2 regions of the Sphingobium sp. RSMS genome follow, and region 1 is predicted to be linked to the other one. Evidence: riboswitches for the same ligand, from Rfam matches in the RefSeq annotation. Region 1 holds a riboswitch; the other holds the start of a gene.
The links. Region 1 has a riboswitch for cobalamin ahead of EGM87_RS19515 (DUF1636 domain-containing protein). Riboswitches for the same ligand answer to the same signal wherever they lie in the genome.
Positions count from the first base shown of each region.

Region 2: it holds a riboswitch for cobalamin, as region 1 does, so the genes downstream of both, EGM87_RS11075 (TonB-dependent receptor plug domain-containing protein) here and EGM87_RS19515 (DUF1636 domain-containing protein) in region 1, are expected to answer to the same signal.

Region 1 is NZ_CM191258.1:286,196-294,884, forward strand. Features, by position in the region: gene EGM87_RS19490 (LysR family transcriptional regulator) at 1-252, opposite strand, end outside; gene EGM87_RS19495 (isopenicillin N synthase family dioxygenase) at 387-1,430, shown strand; gene EGM87_RS19500 (hypothetical protein) at 1,401-2,000, opposite strand; gene EGM87_RS19505 (sterol desaturase family protein) at 2,031-3,011, opposite strand; gene EGM87_RS19510 (MgtC/SapB family protein) at 3,286-3,792, opposite strand; cobalamin riboswitch at 4,132-4,321, shown strand; gene EGM87_RS19515 (DUF1636 domain-containing protein) at 4,514-4,921, shown strand; gene cobT (nicotinate-nucleotide--dimethylbenzimidazole phosphoribosyltransferase) at 4,918-5,934, shown strand; gene EGM87_RS19525 (histidine phosphatase family protein) at 5,931-6,494, shown strand; gene EGM87_RS19530 (adenosylcobinamide-GDP ribazoletransferase) at 6,491-7,201, shown strand; gene EGM87_RS19535 (threonine-phosphate decarboxylase) at 7,198-8,175, shown strand; gene cbiB (adenosylcobinamide-phosphate synthase CbiB) at 8,168-8,689, shown strand, end outside.
Region 2 is NZ_CM191257.1:2,295,751-2,304,439, forward strand. Features, by position in the region: gene EGM87_RS11055 (penicillin-binding protein activator) at 1-563, shown strand, start outside; gene EGM87_RS11060 (ABC transporter ATP-binding protein) at 610-1,389, opposite strand; gene EGM87_RS11065 (FecCD family ABC transporter permease) at 1,383-2,378, opposite strand; gene EGM87_RS11070 (ABC transporter substrate-binding protein) at 2,486-3,316, shown strand; gene EGM87_RS11075 (TonB-dependent receptor plug domain-containing protein) at 3,324-5,138, opposite strand; cobalamin riboswitch at 5,309-5,523, opposite strand; gene EGM87_RS11080 (threonine ammonia-lyase) at 5,609-6,592, shown strand; gene mobA (molybdenum cofactor guanylyltransferase) at 6,592-7,143, shown strand; gene cobA (uroporphyrinogen-III C-methyltransferase) at 7,134-7,916, opposite strand; gene EGM87_RS11095 (nitrate reductase) at 7,903-8,689, opposite strand, start outside.

The DNA.
Region 1 (8,689 bases):
CTCGCACAGCGCCATCATCGCCTTGCCGGCCGCGGTCATCTCCACGCCGGTGGCGGTGCGGTGGAGCAGCGCCGTCCCGACATGGTCCTCCAGCCGCTTGAGCGCCGCGCTGATGCTCGGCTGCTGCCGGTTGAGCCGTCGCGCCGCCGCGCCGATGCCGCCGGCGCGAACGATATCCACGAAGGTCCGCATGAGGTTCCAATCGACCCGGCTGGCAAATTTCCTGTCGATCAGCGGCGTTCGATCGTTCATGCGCGTGCTGCTTTCCTGGAAGATATAGCGGCTCTTCATAGGCGGTGGACTGCTCCGCTCATAGATCAAATCGATGGAAATCATAGCATGGGTCCATCTATCGCTATGCCCAAGGGGATTTACGCTCCTCATCCATGACACAGCACCATGTCCTGCCGCTCGTCGATATTTCGAAACTGGACAGCCCCATGCTTGAGGATCGGCTTTCCGTCGCCCGCGAACTCGACCGTGCCTGCGTGGAGGCAGGGTTCCTCTACATAGCGGGCGCACAGATGGACGATGCCTTGTTCCGCAGGATCGTCGCGCGCGCGCAGGCCTATTTCGCGCTCGACGCCGACACCAAGATGAAGAGCTATATCGGCCTTTCGGAAAACCACAGCGGCTATGTGCCGGTGGGGGAGGAGCAATTCGCCGCCGGCCAGCGCGACCTCAAAGAGGCGTTCGACGTCAATTGCGACTATGTGCGCTCCGAGGGCAGGCGACCGCTGCTGGGTCCGAATCTGTGGCCCGAAATGCCGGGCTTCCGCGAAGACGTGCAGGCTTATTACCGCCATGTGACGGGCATCGGAGGCCAGCTTTTCCGCGCCTTCGCCCTGGCGCTCGGGCTCGACGAAGATCATTTCCAGGCGCATCTGCGAAATCCACCCAGCCAGCTTCGGCTGATCCATTATCCCTTCGACGCGACGGCTGAAGACCGCCAGGGCATCGGCGCGCATACCGATTACGAATGTTTCACCCTGCTGTTCGCAACGGCGCCCGGTCTCCAGATCATCGACCGGCAGGGCCAGTGGATCGACGTTCCCCTGGTCGAGGGCACGATGATCATGAACATCGGCGACATGATGGAGATACTCTCCAACGGCCGCTATGCCGCGACACGGCACCGCGTGAAGAAGGTCAGGGAAGAACGCTATTCCTTCGCGCTCTTCCACGCCTGCGACTATGATTATGTCGTTGCCCCGGTCGTGCGCGGGGAGGAGCCCCGTTACGCCCCGCTCAAGGGCGGCGAGCATCTGTTCAACCAGACGGCGCAGACCTTCGCCTATCTGAAGCGCAGGATCGCCAGCGGCGAACTCGTGCTCGACGGCGCCCTGCCGCTCGATTCCTTCGGCCCGGCCAGCAGCGCAGCCGAACCGATGCAGCCATCGTCAACTCAGCAGGCTCTTTCTGAACAGTGATTTGACGAGCCGACCCTCCAGAATGCGTCCCACGACATAGAGCGCGGCGAACAGGCCGGCGAAGACATAGGCCGCAGTGGGCTTTGGCGCCTTGCCATCCTCCTTGTTCTTGTCGTCCTTCTTGGGCTTTTCAGGCGCCGGCGCGCCCAGCGCCTTGTCGATCCAGTGCTGCGGCAGGACCTTGTCCTTCTTGTCGTCCTTTTTCACCGTCTCCTGCGCCGCTGGCTTTGCGAGCTTGCCGGCGACGATCGTCAGCCCGGCGAAGCTCAGGAACAGCAGCGGCGCCAGGAAGCAGAACAGCAATGCCCGGCTGGTCAGGCAATAGCGCAGCACCGGCCCGGCCGGCTCCCTCTCGATCCTGAGAATGCCGCCATCGAAGATGGACATCCTGTCCTGCGCGGCCTGATCCTTCTTGCTGAAGGTCAGCGTGTCGCCAATACGCTCATGGCTGGTGCCGGCCTGACGGAACAGGGGCCCGAGCCTGGCCATGGCTTCATCGGCCGATTGCCCGGAGGCGAGCGCCATGCTGCCCTTTATATGCCAGATCCAGTCCAGGAAACGCGCTGTCACATGATCCCCTTTTTGCAAGAGCAAGTTGCCTTATTCAGCCGGCACCGCCGCTGGGCGGCCGTAGCGTTCCTTGATCGTCTTCCAGCCTTCGGTGAAGGGATAGGTCATCTGCTCGCGGATCGACATCCGGCGTCCGCCCTCCAGTCCCAGCAATTCGGCTTCGCCATCGACGCAGGTTCCGAAGATGCGATCGATGAAGATATAGGTGTTGGAATAATTGCTGCGGGTCGCTTCGAAGTCCTGCGAATGATGCAGGCTGTGATGTTCGGTGGTGTTGAACAGGAAGCGCCACCAACGCGGCGTGTTGAAGCGGACATTGATGTGCTGATAGGTGCCGATCGCCAGACCGAAGCTGCCGGCAAGGAGGGCGGCCCTCGGCAGGAAGTCGAAGAACCCGCCAATGCCCAGCCCGATCAGGAAAAGCTCGACGGGATTTCCGACCGCGCCTTTGTTGATGTTCAACTGGGTGATGTAATGATGCACCGAATGGGGCAGCCAGAGCGGATACCAGTTATGCATCCCCCGGTGCATCCAATATTGCCCGAAGTCGAAAATGAAGGAGATCAGGAAAGCCTGCACCAGCAGCGGCAGGCCCGTGAACCACGCCAGCTTGTCCCAGTCGAAACTGTGCTGGATGGCCTCGATCACCGCACCGCTGCCGATATAATGTTCGACAAGGTCCAGAATGGTGTAGCCCAGCCCGACATAGAAGAGATCGGTGACCAGTTCCTTCCAGGTCAGACGCCAGCTCTCATAGCGCGGGCTGACCCATTCGAGCGCCAGCAGCAGCACCCTGAAACCGATGCCGATCCCGATGGCGGTGGACGCCTTGGCGATGGAATTGGGCGCATAGTACCAGAAGGCGATGAGCGCGAACAGCGCCGTGGGCTGGAACCAGGTGAAGATGAACTGCTTGAGCGGTCCGCCTTCCACCCGGCCTATATTTTCCCACCCGATGATGACGGGCGCCTGTGCGCCTATCACTCTCTTGCCTACGCGAACGCCGTCCATATGCTGACCTCGAGATGCTGCCTCGTCCCTGCGGGCGTGTCCGCCTCGCCAGGCGACGAAAATGATGTTCGCAGTTCATTGAACTTCATGTCGTTTCAGCATCGGGAAGACGCGCCCAACGCGCCAGATGCGATTAAGGTATATGCCCCATAGATGCTGCCTATGCCCTTCCGACCCAATCATGGTTTCGGAATGACGATCCGTTGGAGCGAAGGAGCGACGGACCGTGGGCGGGCGATTTCCGACTGCTCGTTTCAACGCATCTTGCCGGCTTTCAGTTTTCGCGCTCCGGGGCGGACCCGCGCCGGTTGGGCATGGTCATGGAATCGGCGTCCGGATCGTCCGATCCGCTCTCGCGCGGACCGATATGCTTCTCGAATATGAGCAGCAGGGAAAGCAGCAGCAGCGCGATCAGCGACCCTGCCAGCACGAGGACATATTGGCCGGCGCCCGCCGTGATCCCGACGGCAGCGGCCATCCACAGGCTTGCCGCCGTGGTCATGTTGCGCACATCTCCGCCGCGCACGAAGATCAGGCCGCCCGCGATGAAGCCGATCGCCTGGGCAAGGCCCTGAACGACGCGGATCGGATCGCTGTCCTTGTGGACCTCCGCCAGTTCCAGGGCGGACAGGGTCAGCATGGCCGAACTCAGCGATACCAGCCCGTGGGTGCGCAGGCCCGCATCATGGCCGTTGCGTTCGCGCTCGAACCCCAGGGCGAGCCCCAGCAGGGTCGCGAGAAAGAGGCGGACGAGCGTGGTGCCGAGGTCGTTGGCCAACATAGCCATAATACCCGCGAGAGGCGCGCCCGTTCCCGTGAATGCGGCCGAATGGGAAAGCGGCTTCGCGCCTGCCGCTCAGCGTTCGGTGATGTCGGAACGGAGGTGCGCGATCAGGTCGTTGACCCGCATGTCGTTTTCAGCCGTGCATGCGAACAGGCGGCAGAACCAGTCCATCCATCGCGTCAGAATCGCCATGGCCCTCTCCCTATCGCCCGATAATAGCAGTTCACGCAGGTGAAGAGAAGCTTTGCCATTGCCCGGCCGAGGGGAAGTCGCGCGATTGGAGCGGGCTGGGCCGGCTTTGTTTTTCCACCCTTGCGATTGGACGAAGGCGGCTTTATCAGCGCTGGTGCGACAGGTTCCCCGCAAGGGGATGAAAAGGGAAGTCGGGTGGAACGCCCGCGCTGCCCCTGCAACTGTAAGCGGCGAGCCATCCGGCCATCGCGCCATTGGGCCATGAAGGTCCGAGAAGGCGGCCGGAAAGCATCGACCCGCGAGCCAGGAGACCTGCCTGACGCCGTCGTTCTTCGACCGGACAGGGTGTGCCGGCCGAACGGGGGTTCCCTCGCTGAACGACAGCCATCGCCTTGCCGGTTGGACCGTGCGGGGGAAGGCCTGTCGCCTGCCTGGTGCCGGACCGTCCTCCCTTGCCCGGTTCCCGTCGGGGCACATGCCGTCGGGCGGGAGGATGTGGAATGACTGATTTGCGGAGCGATCGCTGATGCTGCGGGCCGTGGGGCCGGGGGCTTCGGTCGTCGTCTGTTCGACCTGCCGCCTTTCGGCGGAACAGCGGGAGGATGCTGCCGGACGGCGGGGCGGCGCCTTGCTGGCAGAGGCGCTGCACAGGGTACGCGACGGCGATCCCGCTTATGCGTCCGTCGCTGTTCAGGACATGCCCTGCCTCTTCGCCTGTCAGCGCCATTGCACGGTACATGTGCGCGGAACGGGCAAGATCGGCTATGTGCTGGGCGACTTCACGCCGGATGAGGAAGCCGCGCGCGCGATCCTGGATTATGCCCTGCGCCATGCCCAAAGCGACGAGGGCGTGGTGCGCTATGCGGACTGGCCCCAGGGGGTGAAGGGGCATTTCATCGTCCGCACGCCGCCCGAAGGCTTCGTCTGTTCATGATCCGGTTCAACGACCGCGCGGCCTTTGCCGCCGCGCTGGCCGACCTTTCCGCCCCGGATGCAGGCGCCACCGAAGCCGCGGCGGCGCGGCAGCGGGTGCTGACGAAGCCGGCCGGTTCGCTTGGGCGGCTGGAGGAGATCGCGCTTTTCATGGCGGGTTGGCAGGGGCGGGAACGCCCCCGGGCGGAGCGCATCCGCGCCGCGATCTTCGCCGGCAATCATGGCGTGGCCGCGCGCGGGGTCAGCGCCTTCCCGGCCGAGGTCACCGCCCAGATGGTGGCGAATTTCCGTCATGGCGGCGCGGCGATCAATGCGCTGGCCCAAGCCTGCGGGGCGGAGCTGGCCGTCATCGCGCTCGATCTGGAAAGGCCGACGGAGGACATCTGCGTCGCGGCGGCCATGAGCGAGGCGGATTGCCTGAGCGCGATCAACGCGGGGGCGGCGGCGGTGGAACCGGGACTGGACCTGCTGCTGCTGGGCGAGATGGGCATTGCCAACAGCACGCCGGCGGCGGCGCTCTGCGCGCAGGCCTTCGGGGGTGCTGCGGCCCATTGGGTGGGACGGGGGACAGGCGTGGATGGCGACGGGCTGGCGCGCAAGGCCGAAGCTGTGGCGCGGGCGCTCGCCCTGCACGGGGCGCATTGCGCCGATGCCTTCGAAACGTTGCGCCGGCTGGGCGGGCGAGAGATCGCAGCGCTGGCCGGCGCGGTGCTGGCGGCGCGGATGCTGCGCGTGCCGGTGATGCTGGACGGGTTCATCGGCTGCGCGGCGGTCGCGCCGCTGGCGAAGGACAATCCGGCGATCGTCGGGCACTGCATGGCCGCCCATATGTCGGCGGAGGCGGGGCATGAACGCCTGCTGGCCGCTCTGGCGCTGGAGCCGTTGCTGCGGCTCGACATGCGGCTGGGCGAAGGAAGCGGCGCGGCGGTCGCGGCGCAGATCGTGCGTTCCGCTCTGGCAGCGCATGGCGGCATGGCGACCTTTGCCGAAGCGGCGGTGGCAGGTGCGCTATGAACGCCTTTCCCCTCCACCTGATGCGCCATGGCGCGCCGCAGCTTGCCGGACGGTTGCTCGGTCATCTGGACGCCCCGCCGGAAGCGGAGGGGATCGCCCTCTGCATCGAGCGGGCGCGGCATCTGGATTTCGCGCGGGTGGTGACATCCGACCTCGCCAGGGCGCGGGCGCCGGGCGCGGTGATCGCGGCGGAGCGGGGTATCGAACTTGACGTCGACCGGCGCTGGCGGGAACTGAATTTCGGGGATTGGGAGGGTGCGGACCCCGCGCTCCTGCCTGCGGAGGATCTGGCGCGCTTCAGGGACGATCCGGACGGATTTCCGCCGCCTGGGGGCGAAAGCTGGACCGACCTCCGCGCCCGGATCGGGGACGGGCTGGACGTGCTTGGCGAGCCGGCATTGGTGGTCTGCCATGCCGGGGCGATACGGGCGGCGCTGGCTGTGCTGTGCGGTTTCGACGTGCGGCAGGGCTGGGCGGTGGACCTGCCCTATGGCGCGGTGCTGAGCCTGCGGGTCTGGCCGGAAGGGCGGTCGGGACAGATTACGGGCCTGATCGCATGAAGCGGCTGGTGCTGGCCCTGCAATTGATGACGCGCCTGCCGTTGCCCGCGCAGGATGTCGATGAGGGGGATTTCGCCGCCGCCATCCGCTGGCTGCCCGCAACGGGCATTGCCGTCGGGCTGGTGGTCGCGGGCGGTGCCGGGCTGGGCATGCGCATCGATCCTTGGGCGGGGGCGCTGTTCGGCCTGGTCGCCTGGGTGGCCGTGACGGGTGCGCTGCACCTGGATGGATTGGGCGACATAGCGGATGCGGCGGGGGCGGCGCATGGCGATCGGAGCCGCCTGTCCGCCGTTCTGGCCGATCCGCATATCGGCAGCTTCGGCGTTGTCGCCATCGGCCTGCAACTGGCGGCCAAGCTGGTGCTGTTGCGACTCTGGCTGGAAAGCTTTCCGCCATGGATGCTGGCGGCCGTGGCGATGGTGGCGCGCATCGGGCCGCTATTCTGGACGCGCTGGCTGCCGCCGCTCCATGAAGGACTGGCCAGCCGTTTCCGGGCCGGGTGGCGGGCGGAGCCGTTTATCCTCTGGTCGATATTGGGGCTGGCGCTGGGTTATCGGGAGCCTGCCCTTTTGGCGGCGATCCCGTTGATCCCGCTCTGGGGTCTTTGGCTGCGCTCGCGGATCGGCGGCATCTCCGGGGATGGGCATGGCGCCGGCATCGAATTGCTGGAGAGCGCCCTGCTGCTGGCGATGGCGGTGGCGCGATGAGCGGCTTCACCTGGCATGGCGGCCGCCTGGCCGAAGCGCGGGGCGCTTATGGCGGGCAGGACTGGATCGACCTCTCGACCGGGATCAACCCCCTAGCTTGGCCGGGGTCCGATCATCTGTCCATCGACTGGCGGCATTTGCCCGATCCGCACGATTTGGCGGCGATGGAGGCGGCGGCGGCGGCCTGTTTCGGGGTCGATCCCGATCATCTTTGCACCGTGCCCGGCAGCGAGGCGGGATTGCGGCTGGTGGGGCGGATGCTGGACATGCCCGCACGATGGCTTGTGCCCAGCTACCGCACCCATGCGGAGATTTTCGCGCATGGCGCCCCGATGTCCGCCGATGAAGAACCGCCTCGCGAAGCGATCGCCCTACTGCTCGCCAACCCCAACAATCCCGACGGCCGCATCCTGCCGCCTGCCCGCCTGCTGCAATGGCTGGCCCGGCTGGAGGAGCGCGGAGGATGGCTGATCGTCGACGAAGCCTATGCCGACGCCGTGCCTTCATGCAGTCTGGCGGGCGAAGTGGGGGATGGGCGGCGGCTGATCCTGTTGCGGTCCTTCGGTAAATTCTTCGGGCTGGCCGGTGTCAGGCTGGGCTTTGTGCTCGGGCCGCGAGAGGTCGTCGCACAGCTGCGGCGGATGCTGGGGGAATGGCCGGTTTCGGCGGCGGCGGTCGCGTTCGGCGGCGCGGCCTATCGCGACCGGAACTGGATCGACGGGACAGTGACGGCGCTGGGCGAGCACGCGGCGCAACTGGATGGTTTGCTGGCGCGGCACGGATTGGGGGCGCGGGGCGAATGCCCGCTATTCCGTCTGGTGGAGGTGGAGGATGGGTGGGCCCTGTTCGACAGGCTGGCGCGGCGTTCGATCCTGACGCGCCCCTTCGAGGAGGACCGGCGCTGGCTGCGGATCGGCCTGCCTGCCGATACGAGGGCTCTCGCCCGTCTTGACCGGGCGTTGGCCGATGGGTGAGCCGGTGGCCCTGGCGGCGCTGATGCTGGATGCGGCGCTTGGCTGGCCGGGCTGGCTGCATGCGCGGATCGGCCACCCGGTGGGCGGTTTCGCCCGGATCATCGGTGCGGCGGAGCGGCGATGGAACCGGGAGGCGTGGAGCGGCCCGGTGCGCCGCTGGACGGGAATCGCCCTGCTGTTGCTGTTGCTGGCCGTGGGCGGGGGTGCCGGTCTGGCTTTGGAATGGGCGATCCGCCGCTGGGGCGGGTCCATGGCCTGGCCATGGCTGGCGCTCGCCGCATGGCCGGCGCTGGCGCAGAACAGCCTCTATGTCCATGTGGCGCCGGTGGTTCGGGCTCTGGCGCGCGGGGATCTGGATGCCGCGCGGCAGGCGGTGGCCCGGATCGTGGGCCGCGACACGGCCGCGCTGGATGAGGCGGGCGTTGCACGGGCCGGCATAGAAAGTCTGGCCGAAAGCTTCTGCGATGGCGTCGTGGCGCCGCTGTTCTGGCTGCTGCTGCTCGGTCTGCCGGGA
Region 2 (8,689 bases), on a different replicon from region 1:
AGGGTGCGGGCGGAACCGTGGTGTCGATGCAGACCTTCGACCGCAGCCCCGCCTCCATCACGGCGGCGGTCAGGAAATTGCAGGCGTCCTCCAGCTATGACGCGCTGCTGATCGCGGACAGCGGCCGGGTGGCGGTGCAGGTCGCGCCGATCGTGCGGAAGAATGGCGGCGCGACGGCGCGGCTGCTGGGCACCGAATTGTGGAATACGGACAGCGGCCTGGCATCCAGCCCGGTGCTGCGCGGCGCCTGGTTCGCCAGCGTGTCGGATGGCCTCTACCGCCAGCTCGCGACCAAATATCGGGCGCGCTACGGCAATGCGCCGTTCCGGTTGTCGGCGCTCGGCTATGACGCGGTGCTGCTGACCGTGCGGATCGCGCGCGACTGGAAGCCGGGGACGACCTTCCCGGCGGCGCGGCTGCGCGATGCGGGGGGCTTTGCCGGGATCGACGGCGCGTTCCGCTTCGGCCGGGACGGCATTGCGGAACGGGCGCTGGAAGTGTCGGAGATCGGCGCGGGCACCTTCACGGTCGTCGCGCCCGCGCCACGCGCCTTTGCCGAATAGCGTGCCGCGTGCTCCTGCAACGGCGGGAGCACGCCGCAGATGACGGTCAGGACGCGGTCCGCCCGGTCGGCAGGATCAATGGCCAGTCGCCGTCCGTTTCTATGCGCGCCGAAATGCCGTACACTTTGGCGAGATTCCCCGCCGTCAGCACGTCCAGCGGCGCGCCGTCGGCCACCGGCGAGCCGCGATCCATCAGCACCAGCCGGTCGCAATAGCGCGCCGCCATGCCCAGGTCGTGCAGCACGGTGACGACCAGCGATCCCGCCCGCGCCTCTGCCCTGAGCAGGTCCATGACGTCGATCTGATGCCCCGGATCGAGCGCGGCCAAGGGCTCGTCCGCGATCAGCGCGGGCGCGCCGACCGCCAGCGCCCGGGCCAGCAGCACGCGGGCGCGCTCGCCCCCCGACAATTCGGTCGCCACCCTGCCCTTCAGATGCAGCGCGTCGGCGCGCATCAGGGCGGCGTCGATCAGCGCCTCATCCTCCACGGAAAGGCGGGACAGCGGCCCCAGATGCGGCAGGCGGCCCAGCGCCACCAGCCGCTCCACCGCCAGCGGCCAGTGCAGCGTCTGTCCCTGCGGCAGATAGGCGATGCGCCGGGCGATCTGCTGCCGGCCGAGCCGCGCGCTATCGGCGCCGTCGATGAGGACGGAGCCGTTTTCCCGTTTCACAAGGCCCAGCATGGCGCGGATCAGCGTCGACTTCCCTGCGCCATTGGGACCGATGATGCCGACCAGCTCGCCCGGCCCGAGCTCAAGATCGACGCCGCTTACCGCCGGATGGCGGCCCAGCCTGACGGAAAGCCCCTGGGCGCGGATCGTCACCATAGCCGCCTCTCCCGCATCAGATGCATCAGGAACACCGGGACACCCAGCAGCGCCGTCAGCACCCCCAACTTGAGTTCGCTGCCGGTCGGTATCAGCCGCACGCCGATGTCCGCCAGCGTCAGCAGCGCCGCGCCGCCCAGCATGGAGGGCAGCAATATGGCGGAGGGGGAGCGGTCGGTCAGCGGCCGCACCAGATGCGGCACGATCAGGCCGACGAAGCCGATCGCCCCGGACACCGCCACCGCGCCGCCGACGCCGATGGCGACGCCCAGCATCAGGCGGATGCGCGCCCGGCGAAGGTCGATGCCGAGCGCCTGCGCCCCATCCTCCCCCAGCGTCAGCGCGTCCAGCGTCCGTCGGTCCGCGATCAGCAGCGCCGCCCCCACCACGACGCAGGGCAGCGCGATCCAGACATGGCCGTAGGCGCGGTTTTCCAGGCTGCCCATCAGCCAGCTCATGATCTCCATGGCGGCGAAGGGATTGGGCGACAGGTTCAGCGACAGGCTGATCCCCGCCCCCGCCAGCGTCGCGATGGCGATGCCGGCGAGGATCAGCGTGAGCGGGCTTTCCGCGGGCCCCGCGAGCAGGAACAGCGCGGCGATGCCGATCAGGCCGGTCATGATGGCGAGCGCGGGAAGCGCCAGCGGATGCGCCTGCGCCAGCCCGAAATAGAGCGCGCCGACCGCGCCCAGCGCGGCGCAGTTGGAGGCCCCCAGGACCGAAGGTTCGGCCAGCGGGTTGCGCAGATAGCCCTGAAGCGCCGCGCCCGCCAGCCCGAGCATCGCGCCGACGATCAGGCCAAGCAGCATGCGGGGCAGGCGCAGGTCGAGAAGGATGGCGCGGGCGACGTCATCGCCGCCGCCGCCGAGGACGGCGAAGATGCGCGCCGGGGAGAGCGGAACCGCGCCCAGAGTGAGGGAAGCAAGGGCGGCCAGCAGCGCCAGCGCCGTCAGCGTGGGGATCAGCAGCGGATGGCGCCGGGCGCTCATGGCTTGCGCGTCCTTCCCTGCTTGCTACAGCGTGCCGTGCTCCTGCGAAGGCGGGAGCACGTTGGTTTGTTGAGGCACGATCCGGGAGCAGCAGCGTGCGGTGCAGAATGATCTTTACAACGTTCTGCGCCCTGGCCCTGACCGGCGCGGCGCCCGCCAAACCCCGGCGCATCGTGTCGCTCAACACCTGCGCCGACCAATATGTGCTCGCTCTGGCGGACCCGGCGCAGATCGCCGCGCTCAGCCCCTATGGGCACGACCCGGAACTGTCGGCGGCGGTCGGCAGGGCCCGCGCCTTCCGCACCCTCAAGCGCCCGGCGGAGGAAGTGCTGGCGATCCGCCCCGACCTGCTGATCGGCTTTCCTTCCGGCGGCAGCGTCGTCGGCGCGCCGCCGGGCGAGTGGCGGACCCTGGGGCTGGCGAGCGCGGACAGCTATGCCATGATCCTGACGCAGATCCGGCAGGTGGCGGCGGCGGTCGGCCATCCCGAACGGGGCGAAGCGATGATCGCCCGGATGAACCGCGACCTCGCCGCCCAGCCCCCGCCGAAGCGTCGCGGCGTCGCGGCCTATTATCAGCGGCGCGGCTATATGACCGGCACCGGCACGCTGGTCGACGACCTGATGCAGCGGGTGGGCCTGATCAATCTGGCCCGCAGGCTGGGCAAGCCGGCGCTGTCGCAACTGTCGCTTGAGGAGATGATCGCCGCCCGTCCGGACTGGCTGATCGTGGAGAGCGGCAGCGAGAAGGTGGTCGATCAGGGGACGGAAATGCTGCACCACCCCATACTGCGCGCCATCCCGCGCATCCGCGTGCCGCAGGCGTGGACGGTGTGCGGCGGCCCCGCCTATGTCGAGGCGGCGCGGGGCATCGCAGCGCAGCTTGACGGCGCTGCGCACAAGGGCACGGCGCGGGTGAACGCCGCGCCGCGCCATTAGGCTATTTTCAGAAGCGCACACGCACGCCGCCGAAGGCCGACCGGCCATAGGTGCCATAGCCATGGACCGTGGCATATTTCTCATCGGTCAGATTGTCGATGCGGCCGTAGATCTCCAGATTTTCCCGGATCGGGAAGGATGCCCGCACGTCCGTCACGGCATAGCCGTCCAGCCGGATCGCGTTGGTCGCATCGTTGAAGCTGTCGCCCACCATCGTCACGGTCGCGCCGGTCGACAGGCCGAAGGGCCAGACATAGTCCGCCGAAACGCTGACCGCATCGGCGGCGCGGCGCGGCAGCCGGGCGTCGGTATTGCGGTCGCGCGCATCGACATAGCTGTAGGCGGCGGTGACGGTCAGCGCCTCGACAGGCTTCAGGGCCAGCATCGCCTCCACCCCCTTGGCGCGGGTGCGGTCGAGATTATTGTAACCGCCGTAAAGACCGATCGAATAATCATAGTTGATCTGGTCTTTGGTGTCGCGGCGGAAAGCCGTGACGGAGAGGATCGCCCGGTCGCCGTCCAGCCTTTGGTCGAAGCCGATGTCGTAGCTTTTCGACCGCTCCGGGCGCAGGCCCGCATTGCCGACGTCGGCGCCGTAAAGCTGGTAGAGCGAGGGGGCCTTGAACCCCTCCCCATAGCTCATGCGGATGTTGGTCGCGCCGGCGTTGGGCGTGTAGTTCGCATTGGCGCCGAAGGTGGTCGCGCCGCCGAACTGGCTGTGATCGTCATGCCGCGCGCCGGCGGTCAGCGACAGGCCGGCGACCGGCTTCACGATGGCCAGCGCATAGACGCTGTCCATATCGGCCCGGTGGCTTTCGGTCGAGCCGAAGCCGGAGAAGTCGTAGTCGGGCCGTTCATGTTCATAGCCGAAGACCAGCTTGGCCTGATCGACCGGCTGATAAACACCCTCATATTCGAAGCGCAGATTGGTGCCCGAATAGCCATAAGGGCCGAATGCGGATGTATAGTCGCGGTCCATGCGGAACCAGGTCACGGCCGCCCGGTTGGTGAGCCTGCCGTCGAACAGCGACAGGTTCAGACCGGCATAGCCGACATATTGATCGGATTTCGAGCTGTCGGCGGTGCTGTCCACCACGCCGTTGTCGGTATCCAGATCGGCATGGATATAATAGCCGCGCAGGTCGAGGCTGAGCGTATCGGTGAAGGCCAGCTTGAGCTTGGCATTGGCGGCGATATTCTCATACCCGTCCTTTTCCGTGCCGCTGGCGGCGGAGGAAATGCCGTCGGTGTTGAAATAGGCGATGCCGACGCCGCCCGAAGCGATGCCGCTGCCGCCCGAAACATCCGCCTTGGCGTTCAGCGTATTGCTGTAACCGTAATCGACCGAGGCATTGCCCGCGAAACCGGCGGCAGGCGTGCCGGTCATGATGTTGACGACGCCGCCTATGGCCTGGCTGCCATAGGCGATGGAGTTGGACCCCCTCAAAATTTCGATTCGCCGGATATTGCCGGTCAGCAGATTGCCGAAGTCGTACATGTCGCCGATGCCGCTGGTGTCGTTGACCTTGACCCCGTCGATCAGCACCAGCGTCTGCGTCGTTTCCGCCCCGCGCAACGAAACCCCGGTCACGCCGCCAAGGCTGCCGCTGCGGTTGAAGCGCACCCCCGGCGTGGTGGCCAGCAGGTCGACGACGCTGACGCTCTGGCGGGTGCGGATGGTGTCGGCGTCGATGACCGTGACCGCCTGGCCGACCTCGTCGCGCGGCTGTTCGATGCCCAGCGCGGTGACGATGATCTCATCCTCCGCCAGGGCGGGAGCGGCCGCGAGCAAGGCGGCGATGGAAATGGAAATCCTCAACATGTCTATATTCCCCCTGAGCGCCGGTGCAACATGGCTCAGGGCGTCCGCTCGCGCGGCCGGACGGGGGAAATGGCCGGCGCCCGTGCCCTCCCCCCGCACCGATGCGGCCCTGCGCCGCTTCGTCGCTCAGACGGAGAACACCGTGCCATGGCCATACCCTGGACCAAGGCAAGAGCGACCATGCGCCGGCAGGTCTCCTGGCTCGCGGGTCAATGCGGCGATGCACGCCTTCCCGGACTTGCGTCCAGTGGCCGGCCCCTGGGCCGAAGTGCATCGCGCTCACCGCTTACAGTTGCAGGGACAGCCGCGGAATAGGACGGTTTCCCGTCCGCACCGCATTCCCGTTTTCAGCCCCCTTCGGGGCACCGGCGCGATCTTCTTTTTGCGCGCGAAGGCATTGCCCCGCCCGCGTCCCGCGCCATAAGGGAAAGCGGCGGCCATGCCAAGAGGCAGCCATGGAAGGAGATTGCATGCCGTTCGCCATCAGCCCCGCCGATGTCGAGGATGCGGCGCGGGTCATCGCCCCTGCCGCCATCCGCACGCCGCTGCTGGAAAATGCGGCGCTCAACGCCCGCTGCGGCCGGCGCGTGCTGGTGAAGTTCGAAGGCGCGCAGCACAGCGGATCGTTCAAGTTCCGCGGCGCCTACAACCGGCTGGCCCGCCTGGACGCGGCGGAGCGGAAGGCGGGGGTCGTCGCCTGGTCTTCGGGCAATCATGCGCAGGGCGTTGCCCTTGCGGCGCGGTTGCTGGGCATGGCGGCGACGATCGTGATGCCGGCCGACGCGCCCGCGATCAAGACGGCGAATACGCGGGCGCTGGGCGCCGATGTCGTGCCCTATGACCGCTTCACCCAAAGCCGGGAGGAAATCGCCACGAGGCTGGCGAACGAACGGGGCGCGGTGCTGGTGCCGTCCTTCGACGATCCCTTCATCATGGCCGGCCAGGGGACGATCGGGCTGGAGATCATGGAACAGGCCGCCGAAGCAGGGGCGGAGATCGGCCAGATCCTCGTCAATTGCGGCGGCGGCGGCATGGTGTCTGGAATTGCGACCGCCGTGAAGGCGCGCCAGCCCGGCGTCGCGATCCTGGCGGTGGAGCCGGAAGCGTTCGACGATACGGCGCGCTCGCTGGCGAGCGGCGTGCGGGAAAGCGTGTCGGCCGATGCGCGGTCGATCTGCGACGCCCTGCTGTCTCCCGCGCCGGGGGCGCTGACCTTTCCCATCAACCGGGCCTATCTGGCGGGCGGCCTTGCGGTGAGCGACGATCAGGTGCGCGACGCGATGCGCTTTGCCTTTTCGGCGCTCAAGCTGGTGGTGGAGCCGGGCGGGGCCGCGTCGCTGGCGGCGATGCTGGCCGGGCTGGCTCCGGATGCCGAGGGGGCGAGCGTCGTGGTGATCTCCGGCAGCAATGTCGATCCCGACAGCTATGCCCGGATCATCGCGGGCGGCGCATGATGCGGCTGATGGGGGCGGTTCTGGCCGGCGGGCGGTCCAGCCGGTTCGGCAGCGACAAGGCGCGGGCGATGCTGGATGGGCGCAGCCTGCTGGAGCATGCGGTGGCGGCGCTGGGGCGGCAGGTCGAAACCGTGGCGGTCTGCGGCCGGCAGGTGGAGGGGATGATCGGGCTGGCGGATCGGCCGGCTGCGGACATGGGGCCGCTGGGGGGCCTGAACGCGGCGCTGCATCATGCGCGGGCGCAGGGTTATGACGCGGTGCTGACGACCGGATGCGACGTGCCCGCCTATCCGGACGGGCTGGCGGAGGCGTTGATCGGACAGGGAGCCGCCATCCTCAAGGGGCAGCAGCTGATCGGCTTCTGGCCTGCTTCGCTGGCTGGCGAGCTGGACGCGCATCTGGCGGAGGAGAATAACCGGTCGATCCGTGGCTGGCTGGAGCGGGTGGGCGCGCGGATCGTGGAGCGGCCGGAGTTCGTGCTGCCCAACATCAACCGGCCGGAGGATCTGGAGAGACTCACCCGGCCGGGTCGAGACGGTCGTCAGGCGTGAAGGCCAACATGCGCGGCGAGGTCGGCAGGCGCATGCGTCCCGGCCACCGCCTCCCCGATCAGCAGCAGCGTCGGGTCGTCGTCGCTGATCGTCTGCACCAGAAAGGCGAGCGCCGACAGCTTGCCGCGGATCAGGCGTTCATTGGGCAGGGAGACGTTGACCGCCACCATCACCGGCGTTTCGGGATCGCGTCCGGCGGCGATCAGGCAGCGGCCGATCTCGCCCGCCGCCGCGCGGCCCATATAGATGCCGAGCGTGCCGCCCGGACGGGCCAGCGCTTCCCAGTCGAGCCGCAGCGGCTCGCCCGCCTTGAGATGCGCCGTCACCAGCGTCAATCCCCGCGCCACCCCGCGCAGCGTGAGCGAGGCATGCCCGCTCGCCGCCGCCGCGCTGGCCGTGGTGACGCCGGGGCAGATGCGCACGGCAACGCCCGCCTCCGCCAGATGGGCGATCTCCTCCGCCGAGCGGCCGAAGACCGAGGGGTCGCCGCCCTTGAGGCGGACGACGCGGCGGTCCGCCCTGGCGGCCGCGAGCAGCAGGTCGTTGATGCTGCCCTGCGCCTTCGAATGGCGGCCCGAACGCTTGCCGACGCTGACCCGCTCGACGTCTGGGGGGATGAGGTCGATCACGCCTGGCCCGACCAGCGCGTCGTGGAAGACGACATCCGCCGCCGCGATCAGCCTTTCGGCCTTGCGGGTGAGCAGGTCCGGATCGCCCGGCCCCGCGCCGACCAGCCAGACCTGTCCGGGGGCGATAAGATCATTCGGCTGCATGAAGCGTCTCCTGCATGTTTTGGGCAAGGATATTGGCGAGCGCGGGCCGGCACGATCCGCAATTGGTGCCCGCGCCCAGCGCCCTGCCGATGGCGGGCACATCGACCAGTTGCCGGTCGCGGATCGCGGCGACGATCTGGTTGAGGCCGATGTCGAAGCAGACGCAGACGGTCGCGCCCTTGTCTCCAGCGGCGCCCGGTTCCCGCGCCGCGAGGACGGAGCCGCCCACCCCCTCTGCCTGCAACTGGCCGATCAGCCAGTCGCGCGAGGGCAGCAGGCCGCTGCGCGTCACGAACAGCACGCCGTTCAGCCTGCCTTCGCCGATGGTCGCGATGCGGCGGGTGCCGCGCGATGCGTCCATCGCCTCGACGCGGTCGCCCTTCGGAAGAAAGGCGTCGAGGCGGGCGGGGTCGCCATTGCCGGCGATTTCGTAGAGCGCGCCGCCCGGCACGGCGATGCGGGTGGACCAGAGGCAGGGCAGCTTCACCGGCTGCCCGATCCCTTCCCGATCGCGCAGGATGAGGAAACCGCTCCACTCGGTCGCGACCTTCCCGATGCTGGCCGGGGTGGATTTGAAGCCGGGCTGGCCCGAATGGGGATCGACCAGCGGACGCGGGAGCAGGCCGGTGCGCCCGCCGCTGGACGTCTGGTCCGTCCAGTGGATCGGGGTGAAGATTTCGCCGCGCCGCTGGCCTTCGTTCAGGCTGACGCGGAAGATGCTGTTGCCCTGCGCCGTCTCGACGCGAGCAAGGTCGCGGTCGGCAATCCCCAGC